Lichenicola cladoniae: one gene and its partner. The protein of the gene in region 2 interacts with the protein of the main gene of each other region in a pairwise test. Links are inferred from orthologs where the notes say so. Each region holds a gene or a part of one and is shown on either strand. Other genes may lie near its edges.

What was found.
Region 1: the proteins of rimP (region 2) and rpsL interact in binary tests that used the Escherichia coli proteins (3 or more experiments, as listed by UniProt). The link is inferred for Lichenicola cladoniae from one-to-one orthologs.

Annotation. Positions count from the first base shown.
Region 1 is NZ_CP053708.1:1,144,521-1,147,205, forward strand. It holds rpsL (30S ribosomal protein S12), read left to right. Parts: upstream 1-999; coding sequence 1,000-1,371; downstream 1,372-2,685. Other genes in the region: rpoC (DNA-directed RNA polymerase subunit beta'), read left to right, coding at 1-572; rpsG (30S ribosomal protein S7), read left to right, coding at 1,386-1,862; tuf (elongation factor Tu), read left to right, coding at 1,938-2,685. UniProt on the Escherichia coli protein: With S4 and S5 plays an important role in translational accuracy. Interacts with and stabilizes bases of the 16S rRNA that are involved in tRNA selection in the A site and with the mRNA backbone.
Region 2 is NZ_CP053708.1:543,711-551,786, reverse strand. The notes cover bases 1-2,908. They hold rimP (ribosome maturation factor RimP), read right to left. Parts: upstream 1,856-2,908; coding sequence 1,145-1,855; downstream 1-1,144. Other genes in these bases: HN018_RS02350 (2-hydroxyacid dehydrogenase), read right to left, coding at 1,951-2,883; nusA (transcription termination factor NusA), read right to left, coding at 1-1,113. Outside these bases: HN018_RS02345 (GFA family protein), read left to right, coding at 3,000-3,488; HN018_RS02340 (NAD-dependent succinate-semialdehyde dehydrogenase), read left to right, coding at 3,540-4,940; HN018_RS02335 (SDR family oxidoreductase), read left to right, coding at 4,945-5,994; HN018_RS02330 (flippase), read left to right, coding at 6,238-7,701; HN018_RS02325 (organic hydroperoxide resistance protein), read right to left, coding at 7,756-8,076.

The DNA of each region.
Region 1 (2,685 bases), 600 kb from region 2 along the record:
TGCGCAAGGGCGACCCGCTGGTCGATGGTCCGCGGGTGCCGCACGACATCCTCAAGGTGCTCGGCGTCGAGGCGCTGTCGGACTACCTGGTCAACGAAATCCAGGACGTCTACCGGCTCCAGGGCGTGAAGATCAACGACAAGCACATCGAGGTCATCGTCCGGCAGATGCTGCAGAAGGTGGAAGTGCTCGAGCCGGGTGACACGACCTACCTGGTCGGTGAAACGGTCGATCGCTTCGAGTTCGAGGCGGAGAACAACAAGCGCCTGCAGGCGAACGAGCGTCCGGCACAGGCGATGCCGGTGCTCCAGGGCATCACCAAGGCCTCGCTGCAGACCCACTCGTTCATCTCCGCGGCGTCCTTCCAGGAGACCACGCGCGTGCTCACCGAGGCGGCCACGGCCGGCAAAGTGGATACGCTCAACGGCCTCAAGGAAAACGTCATCGTCGGCCGCCTGATCCCCGCGGGAACGGGCAGCGTGATGAACAAGCTGCGTGCCGTGGCCGCTGGCCGCGACAAGCAGCGTGTGCTGGGTCGCGACATGCCGACGAACATCAAGGCGGCGGAGTAGGTCCACCGAAGGCCGTCCAGGCAGCTCCTGGGCGGCATTCGAGGCGACTTCAGGCCGGCCGGGGAAACCCGGCCGGCCTTTTTCTTGGGCATTTCTCGGCGGGCGCGTCCGCCGTGCAGGAAGCGAATACCGATCGTGCAATCGGTTCCATCCGAATCGGGCGATATCCGGCCGCATTTGCTTGACTCATGGTCCGGCCCCCCGTAGGTATCCGGCCCTCGGCTAGCCCCGTCTCAAGACGTCGGACGCCGTCAGATGCAGCACTTCGTGTGCGGCGCCGCTCCCGTTACTACAGGGGGCCAAGGCCGCATGTGTTCAGACCACCGTCGATGGGATCGTCCCATCTTGGCGGTGTATCGTTGTTGATGGCGGTGTTTGGTTCTCGATATTAGGCTGGTCGCCGACTTTCGAGGATTGGGAAGGGCGTATGCCGACCATCAACCAGCTGATCGCAAAGGGACGCGAACCCGCTCCCAAGCGCAATAAGGTTCCCGCTCTGCAGGGTTGCCCGCAGAAGCGCGGCGTCTGCACTCGCGTCTACACGACCACCCCGAAGAAGCCGAACTCGGCTCTTCGTAAGGTCGCCAAGGTGCGCCTGACCAACGGCTTCGAAGTCGTGAGTTATATCCCTGGTGAGGGTCACAACCTGCAGGAGCACAGCGTCGTGCTGATCCGCGGCGGGCGCGTGAAGGATCTACCAGGCGTGCGCTATCACATCCTGCGTGGCGTGCTCGACACCCAGGGAATCGCAAAACGTCGTAAGCGCCGGTCGCTCTACGGCGCCAAGCGGCCGAAGTAAGAGGATATCGAGGCATGAGCCGCCGCCGCCGCGCAGTAAAGCGCGACATCCTTCCGGACCCCAAGTTCGGTGACGTCGTCATCACGCGTTTCATGAATGCGCTGATGTACGACGGCAAGAAATCCACCGCCGAGAGCATCGTCTATGGTGCGCTCGAGTCCATGCGCCGTCGTGGTGGCTCTGCCGCCGACCCGGTCCGCATGTTCCACGAAGCGCTGGACAACGTGAAGCCGGCCGTCGAGGTCCGTTCGCGTCGCGTCGGTGGTGCCACCTACCAGGTGCCCGTCGAAGTCCGCACCGAGCGCCGCCAGGCTCTGGCGATCCGCTGGCTCATCGATAGCTCACGCAAGCGCGGCGAGCACACGATGCAGGACCGGCTGTCGAACGAGTTGCTGGATGCAGTGAACAATCGCGGTTCCGCCGTGAAGAAGCGCGAAGATACGCATCGGATGGCCGAAGCCAATAAGGCCTTCAGCCACTACCGCTGGTAGCAAGCGCAGCCGTCTAGTTAGAACCCTTCCAACCCGACCGACCGGCGCCATTCGGCGGGTCAACGGAGAGAGACAATGGCAAAGGCTAAATTTGAGCGGAACAAGCCGCACTGCAACATCGGCACGATCGGCCATGTTGACCACGGCAAGACGTCGCTGACTGCTGCAATTACCAAGACGCTGGCGAAGTCCGGCGGCGCCGTCTACACGGCCTACGACCAGATTGACAAGGCTCCTGAGGAGCGCGCTCGCGGCATCACGATCTCGACTGCCCATGTCGAGTACGAGACCAAGAACCGCCATTACGCCCACGTCGATTGCCCGGGCCACGCCGACTACGTGAAGAACATGATCACCGGTGCCGCCCAGATGGACGGTGCGATCCTGGTCGTGTCCGCAGCCGATGGCCCGATGCCGCAGACCCGCGAGCACATCCTGCTTGCCCGTCAGGTCGGCGTTCCGGCACTGGTCGTGTTCCTGAACAAGGTTGATCAGGTCGATGATCCCGAGCTGCTCGAGCTCGTCGAGATGGAAGTGCGCGAGCTGCTTTCGTCCTACCAGTTCCCGGGCGACGACATTCCGATCGTGAAGGGCTCCGCGCTCGTCACCCTGAATGACGGCGACAAGACCCTCGGCGAGAATTCGGTGATCGAGCTGATGGCGGCAGTCGATGCCTACATCCCGCAGCCCGAGCGCATGATCGACCGTCCGTTCCTGATGCCGATCGAGGACGTGTTCTCGATCTCCGGCCGTGGCACCGTCGTCACCGGCCGCGTCGAGCGCGGCGTCGTCAATGTCGGCGAGGAAGTCGAGATCGTCGGCA
Region 2 (8,076 bases):
GTCGTCCACGTCCAGCGCCTCGACGAAGGTGCCGGTGCGGCGACGGAATTCCTCCTGGCGCCGCTCGCTTTCCTCGGCCTCGGTCAGGATGTCGATGTCCCAGCGAGTCAGCTGCGACGCAAGACGCACGTTCTGGCCACGACGTCCGATCGCCAGCGACAGCTGCTCGTCCGGCACCACCACTTCGACGCGGCCGGCCTCCTCGTCCATCACCACTTTCGACACTTCGGCCGGAGCCAAAGCGTTGACCACGAAGGTCGCGGCCTGCGGGCTCCAGGGAATGATGTCGATCTTCTCGCCCTGCAGCTCCTGCACCACGGCCTGCACGCGCGAACCGCGCATGCCGACGCAGGCGCCGACCGGATCGATCGAGCTGTCACGCGACAGCACCGCCATCTTGGCGCGAGAGCCTGGATCGCGGGCGACCGCCTTGATCTCGATGATGCCGTCGTAGATCTCCGGCACTTCCTGCGCGAAAAGCTTGGCAAGAAAAGTCGGGTGTGTCCGCGACAGAAAGATCTGGGGCCCGCGCGGCTCGTCGCGGACGTCATAGATGTAGGCGCGCACACGGTCCGAGTTGCGGAAGCTCTCGCGCGGGATCAGCTCGTCACGACGCAGCAGCGCTTCCGCAGTGCCGATCTCGACCATCAGGTTGCCGTACTCGGTGCGCTTGACGGTGCCGTTGACGATCTCGCCGATGCGATCCTTGAACTCGTCGTACTGGCGCTTGCGCTCGTACTCGCGCACCCGCTGCACGATCACCTGCTTGGCGGTCTGCGCGGCGATGCGGCCGAAATCGATCGGCGGCAGCGGATCGATCAGATGCTCGCCGACCTGGATCTCCGCCTTGAACTTGCGGGCGATATGGACCGGGATCTGGGTCTCCTCGTTCTCGACGACCTCGACCGCCTCGGTCCAGCGCGACAGTCGCACGTCGCCGGTGCGGCGATCGATGGTGGCGCGGATGTCCTTCTCGTGGCCGTACTTGGCGCGGCCGGCCTTCTGGATGGCCTGTTCCATCGCCTCGAGAACTTCCTCGCGGTCGATCGACTTCTCGCGCGCGACCGCATCGGCGACCAGCAGCAGCTCGGGACGTGAGACGGCAGTGTCCATGATAACCCTCTAATGCTCGTCGATAACGAAGCTAGTGCGTTTTCCGGCTAGGCTTGCCGGCACCGCTGCCCTTGTTGCCGGGCGCCTTGGCCGTCTTGCCGCCGCCGACCTTGGCGCCGCCGACCTTGGCGCCGGTGGCACGGCCATCCGCCTGGCGGGTGATCGGCTTGTCCGGGTTCATTTTCGGAACCTGCGGCGCCTCGGGATCGTCCTCGGCCTCGTGGACCACGCCCATCATCTGCGCCGAGGCCTCGATCAGCGCGTCGGTCAGGACCAGCCGCGCCTTTCGGATCTCCGCCAGCGGCAGCGCCACCTCGGACCCGTCATCGGCACGCATCCGGCCATAGCCGTCGCCGGCACCCAGCACGATCCCGGCGAAACGCTTGCGTCCATTGACCGGAATATTCACCTCGACCCGGGCCAGGTGGCCGGAAAACCGGTTCCAGTCCTTTTCCCGCGTCAACGGCCGGTCGATGCCGGCCGAGCTGACCTCGAGGTTCCAGGCACCGGGGATCGGATCATCCACATCCAGCACGGCCCCGACCGCATGGCTGATCGCCTCGCAGTCGGCCACGCCGATCAGCGAGCCATCGGTCCGGTCGGCCATGATCTGGATGGTCGGCATGTCGCGGCCGAGCACGGAAACACGCACGAGCTCGTAGCCCATGTCCAGCAAGGTCGGTCCGACCATTCCGGCGATGCGTGCCTCGAGGCCGACAAGTTGAAGGAGATCAGTATCCAAAGCCAAAAAAGGCGGCCCGCGAAGGCCACCTCCCAAAAGAGCGGAAGATGTAGGAAGAAGCACAACCTAGTCCTCAACCCCCTCTCCCGCAAGCATCAGTACGCCTGGGCGCGGTGCACCAGGTTCCGGATCGGCCGCCCGGCCCGCAGGTCGCGCACCGCCTGCGCCGCGATCGCTGCCGCGCTGGCAGGATCGGTCGCCGCCGCCACATGCGGGGTCAGGGTAATCCGCTCGTGCCTCCAGAACGGGTGGTCCGCCGGCGCCGGCTCGACCACCAGCACGTCGAGCACCGCGTGATCGATCTGCCCGGTTTCGAGCGCCGCCAGCAGGTCCGCCTCGACCAGGTGCCACCTATGCGCCATGTTGATTAGGCCGGCGCCACGCGGCAGCTGCGAGAATGCCCGTGCGTCCAGTATTCCCTCGGTCCGCGGGGTCAGCGGCAGCAGGTTCACCAGGATCTCGCTGCTCGCCAGCACTGCCTCCAGCCCGCCATCGCCATGCAGGCAGCGGATGCCGGCGACCTGTCGCGGCGACCTGCTCCAGCCCGACACCACGAACCCCAGTCCGGCCAGGGCGGTGCAGGCAGCCTGCCCCAGCACGCCGAGGCCAAGCACGCCGACCTGCCGCTCCGCCGCCGGCTTCTGGGCGAGGAATTGCCAGGCGCCGGCCGCCTGGAACGCGCGATAGGCCGGCATCTGCCTGTGCAGCGACAGCACATGCAGCAGCACGCTCTCCACCATCATCGCGGTCAGCGCCGGATCGACCAGCCGCGCCACCGGGACATGCGCCGGCACCGTCGGATCGGCCATCAGCCCGTCCACGCCGGCCCGCAGGCTTTGGATGAAGGCCAGGTTGGGCAGGTCCTGCAGCGAGCCGGCCGGTGGTGCCGCGACGATCGCCACCGTCACCCCGGCCCGATCGAGACCGGGCCCCGGCTGCACCACCCGCTCCTCCGGCAGCGCTGCCGCGATGGTGTGCATCCATGCGCCGGATGTTTCGGCCTCGCCTGTCACCAGCAGCACGCTCATCTCGATCTCCGTGGCGAGGCGGCTGCCCACACCGAAAAATGTATTACCGGTCCGCGGACTTCGCCGTACCACGGGCGCTCGTATCGCCCGACATGCGGCAGATGGAGACCTTCGTCATGAGCACACAGGATCAAGTTCCAGTCCCGGTACCGCTCGCCGGCCAGTGCCGTTGCGGCCACATCCAGTATCGCGTCGTGCAGGAGCCGCGGTTCACCTTCGCCTGCCACTGCACCGACTGCCAGCAGCTGACGTCCAGCGCGTTCTCGCTCGGCATGGCCGTCCCCAGCGACGGTTTCGAGCTGCACGGCGAAGCGCATTGCTGGGAGAAGATGTCCGACAGCGGCGGCTGGAGCCGGCAATTCACCTGCCCGACCTGCGCCGGCTGGACCCACACCATCACCGAGAATGCGCCGGACATCGTCATCGTGCGGACCAGCACGCTGCACGATCATCGCTGGGTCCGGCCGGTCGCGCAGATCTTCACCCGCAGCGCGCTCCCCTGGGCCCTGATGCCGTTGCAGTTCAGCTACGACACCGAGTTCTCCGACACGAGCCCTCTGGAACAGGCTTTTGCCGCCGGCGGCATTCGGCCCCGTCGCACCTGACGTCCTGATACGACGGTCCGGAACCATGGGCAGACACACGGAGCAAGAGACATGCCGACCAATGCCTCGATCGCCGACCGATCCGCCGTTTCACGCAATCCAGCCACCGGCAAGGAGATCGAGCGGTTCCCGTTCCAGTCCCCCGCGGAAATCGAGCAGGTCCTGAGCAGCGCCGACACAGCGTTCAGGATCTGGCGCGAGCAACCGGTGGCCGACCGTGCCGCCGTCTATGCCCGGCTGGCGACGACGCTGCGGGACCGAACCGACGAGATCGCAGCGGCGATTACCCGCGAGATGGGAAAAATCACGCGGGAGGCCCGTGCGGAAGTCGAGAAGTGCGCCGCCACCGCCGAGTGGTATGCCAAGCATGGACCCGCGTTGCTCGCCGACGAGCCGACCAGCGTCGAGGGAACCGACCAGGTGCATGTGTCGTACCTGCCGATCGGCACCATCCTCGGCATCATGCCGTGGAATTTCCCGCTATGGCAGACCATCCGCGCCGCCGTTCCGATCATGCTGTCCGGCAACGCGTTCGTCCTGAAGCACGCGCCGAACGTGATGCGCTCAGCCACCATGATGCAGGAGGCGTGGGAGGCGAGCGGCCTGCCGAAGGGGTTGTTCGGTATCCTTAATGTCGACACCGATGGGATCGAGGCGGTCATCGAGGATGGAAGGATCGCCGGAGCGACGCTGACCGGCAGCATGCGCGCAGGCTCCGCCGTCGCGGCGCTGGCCGGCAAGAACCTGAAGAAGTCGGTGCTGGAGCTGGGCGGGATCGACCCGTTCATCGTGCTGGCGGATGCCGACATCGACAAGGCGGTGAAATCGGCAATCGCCGGCCGCTTCAGCAATTGCGGCCAGGTGTGTCTCGCGGCCAAGCGCTTCATTCTCGAGGCGCCGATCGCTGATTGCTTCATCGCGCAGTTCCTCGAGATCGCCCGCACGCTCAAGGCCGGCGACCCGCTCGACGAGGCGACGTCGATGGGACCGATCGCCCGCGACGACCTGCGCGACGGCGTGCACGACCAGGTCGAGCGATCGATCGCCTCGGGTGCCGAGTTGCTGCTGGGCGGACACAAGATCGAGGGGCCCGGCTTTTTCTATGAGCCGACGGTGCTGGGCGGCGTGAAGCCGGGCATGGCCGCGTTCGACGAGGAGGTGTTCGGCCCGGTCGCCGCCATGGTGATCGCACGCGATGCCGAGCATGCGATCGAGCTCGCCAACACCAGCGACTATGGATTGAGCGGCAATCTCTGGACCTCGGACACCGAGACCGCACGTCGCACCGCGCGCCGGCTCGAGACCGGCGGCGTGTTCATCAACGGGTTCACCGCCTCGAACCCGCGCACCCCGGTCGGCGGCGTCAAGAAAAGCGGCTACGGTCGCGAGCTTTCGCATTTCGGCCTACGCGAATTCACCAACGCGCAGACGGTCTGGACCAAGGCGGGTTAAAATCATGACACGGAACATTGCCCTGGTCGCAGGCGCGAGCGGCATCATCGGGAACGGCGTAATCGAGGAACTGCGGTCGCGCCCGGAGTGGGGCATCCGGGCGCTTGCGACCCGACCGCTTCCCGGACTGGAGACCATTGCCGTCGATCTGCTCGATGCCGGGGCAACGATCGCGGCACTGGATGGCGCGTCCGACGTCACGCACCTGTTCTATGCCGCCTACAAGCCGCAGCCGGACTTCGCGTCCGAGGTCAGCGCGAACGGGCCGATGCTGGAAAACCTTCTCGACGGGCTGAAGCAGGCCGGCGCCCGGCTGCAACGCGTGGTGCTCTACCAGGGCGCCAAGGTCTACGGCGTTCATCTCGGGCCTGTCGTCGCACCGTTCTACGAGGACGATATCCGGCACATACCGCCGAACTTCTACTACACGCAGGAAGACACGTTGCGACGGCGGTCCGGCCTGGGCGAGTTCGACTGGACGATCCTGCGGCCGGACGTTGTCGTCGGCGACGTCGCCGGCAATGCGATGAACATCGCCATGGTCATCGGAACGTTCGCGGCGATCTGCAAGGCAACGGGCACCCCGTTCCGCTTCCCGGGCTCGACGAAAGTCTATGACGGCGTGTTCGCCCAGTTCACCGATGCCCGCCTGCTTGGACGCGCAAGCCTGTGGAGCGCCACCAGCGACGCTGGCCGCAACCAGGCGTTCAACTATGTCCACGAGCCGTTCCGCTGGCACCGGATCTGGAACCGGATTGGCGAGGGGCTCGGTCTCGAAGTCGGGCCGCCGATGCGGATGACGCTGGCGAAACAGATGGCCGACAAGGGGCCGCTCTGGGCAAAGCTGGTGCAGGAGCATGGGCTGCAGGACATGCCCTACGGGAAGCTGGTCGGCTGGGGCTTCGGCGATTTCATCTTCAACACCGAGTTCGACATGATCTCGGACATGGGCAAGATCCGGCACGCCGGATTCAACGAGACGATCGACAATGCTGCCGCCGTGCTGGCGGCGATCAGGAGCCTGCAGGACAGGAAGGTTCTACCGGCGTTCTAGAGATTGCCGGTCATGCACGCTCTTCTGCCTGGACCATGCGCAATAGTGTGGCGCCTTGCAGGATCGTTACCCGGTAAAACCTGTTGGTCCCGAAAGACGCAGCGAACGGCCCGCCACTCTCATACACAAACCACCCGGTTCATCGCCAATGACGTGCCACCAGAACGTTACGCCGGACAGGGATAGATTGCTGGAATCGGTGAAAATCGATAGCTAGATCGATCGAGGCCGAGGAACTGACGTGTGAGCAGCAGGACGACCTTCTCCAGGAATTTTCTATACAATATAGTGGGGGCCCTGCTGCCGATCATCGTCTCTCTCGGGACGGTTCCTTTCTACATCCAGCAGATCGGCCTGGCACGATACGGCGTCGTCACCATAAGCTGGGTGCTGCTCGGCTATTTCGGATTTCTCGATTTCGGGCTGTCCCGGGCGACGGCGAACGCCCTGGCAAAGCTGGGGCATGCGACACCGCGCGAACGGTCTCCGGTGTTGATGACCGCGTTCTACTGCAATCTTTGCCTGGGACTCGTTGCCGGGGTCGTCATGTACGGCATCGGCTATCTGGTGTTGCTGCATCTGGTAAAAATACCCGGAGATCTTCTCCCGGAGACCAGGCAGGCATTTCCCTGGATGGCTGCGATGCTTCCGCTCGGCATGCTTGCCGGCATTACCACCGGCGCTCTCGAATCACGCGAGAAGTTTCTGCTCTCGAACACCCTCGGCTCGTTCGGAGCGATGGCCGGCCAGGTGCTGCCGCTGATCTGCTGCTACGTCATCGGACCGCGCCTCGATGTGGTCATTCCTGCGACGCTGATCACCCGGCTTGTGGTGGTGGTGCTCACCTACGGCATCGTCATCCGGCTCGAATGGCCGCTGCGTCTGCTCGATTTCGACATGACATGGCTGCGGAAGCTGTTCGGCTACGGCTCCTGGGTCAGCATCTCGAGCCTGCTCAACCCGATCCTGGACACGTCCAACCAGTTGATCGTCGGAGCGACGCTCGGCGTTGCCGCGGTCGCGGGATATTCGGTGCCGATGACGCTGGCGATGCGGACACAGGTTGTCGCCACCGCACTTTCGCGAACGCTGTTCCCGCGCCTGTCCCGCCTGAGCCACGTGGAGGCCCTGGACAGCATGCAGCGTGCGACACGCTCTCTCGCCTATGGCTTCGGCATGGTGTGCGGACCGGCGATCCTGTTTTCCGGAGCGTTCCTGCGGATCTGGATCGGACCGCATTTCCAGGCGACATCCCAGGCGGTCGCCCAGATACTGATGTTCGGCGCCTGGACGAACGGCGTTGCGTTCCTGCCCTATTCTTTCCTGCAGGCGCGGGGTCGCCCGCATATCACTGCAACGGTCGGACTGTTCGAGGTCATTCCGTTCTTTGCCGTGCTCTGGTTGGCGATCGAACGCTTTGGCCTGCCCGGAGCCGCCCTGGCGTGGACGTTGCGGGTCAGCATCAACTGTATCCTGCTGTTCGTCCTGAGCGGCGCCGTCGGGCGCGAAACCCTTATGCTGGTCCCAGGCATCGTGCTCATGCTGGCTTCGCTCATCGTCGCCCTGCTCGTCCCGATGTCGATCGCGACTGCTGCCATCGCGGCAGCGATTGTCGGGCTCATGTTCGCCGTCATGACCTATGTGCTTGACCCGACCCTGCGTACGACCAGCCAGCGTATCGGGCGGAAACTGCTCCGGAGCCGGTAATCGGGCCGCCTGGATCGATGCCGGCAGCGAGTTTGTCTCGCTGCCGGCAGGTCTTCAGACGACGCTGAGCTTCACATCGATGTTGCCGCGTGTCGCATTCGAATACGGGCAGACCTCGTGCGCCTTGTGCACCAGTGTCTCGGCCTCGGCATGGTCGAGGCCGGGTAGGGAAACCGCAAGCGCGATCTCAAGGCCGAAGCCGCCTTCCGACCGTGCGCCGATCCCGACGGTGGTGGTGACCTTCGCGTTGGCCGGGACCTTCGGACCACCCTGCGACGACACGAATTTCATCGCGCCGATGAAGCAGGCGGAGTAGCCGGCCGCGAACAGCTGCTCTGGATTGTTTCCGGTGCCGCCGGCGCCGCCCATCTCCTT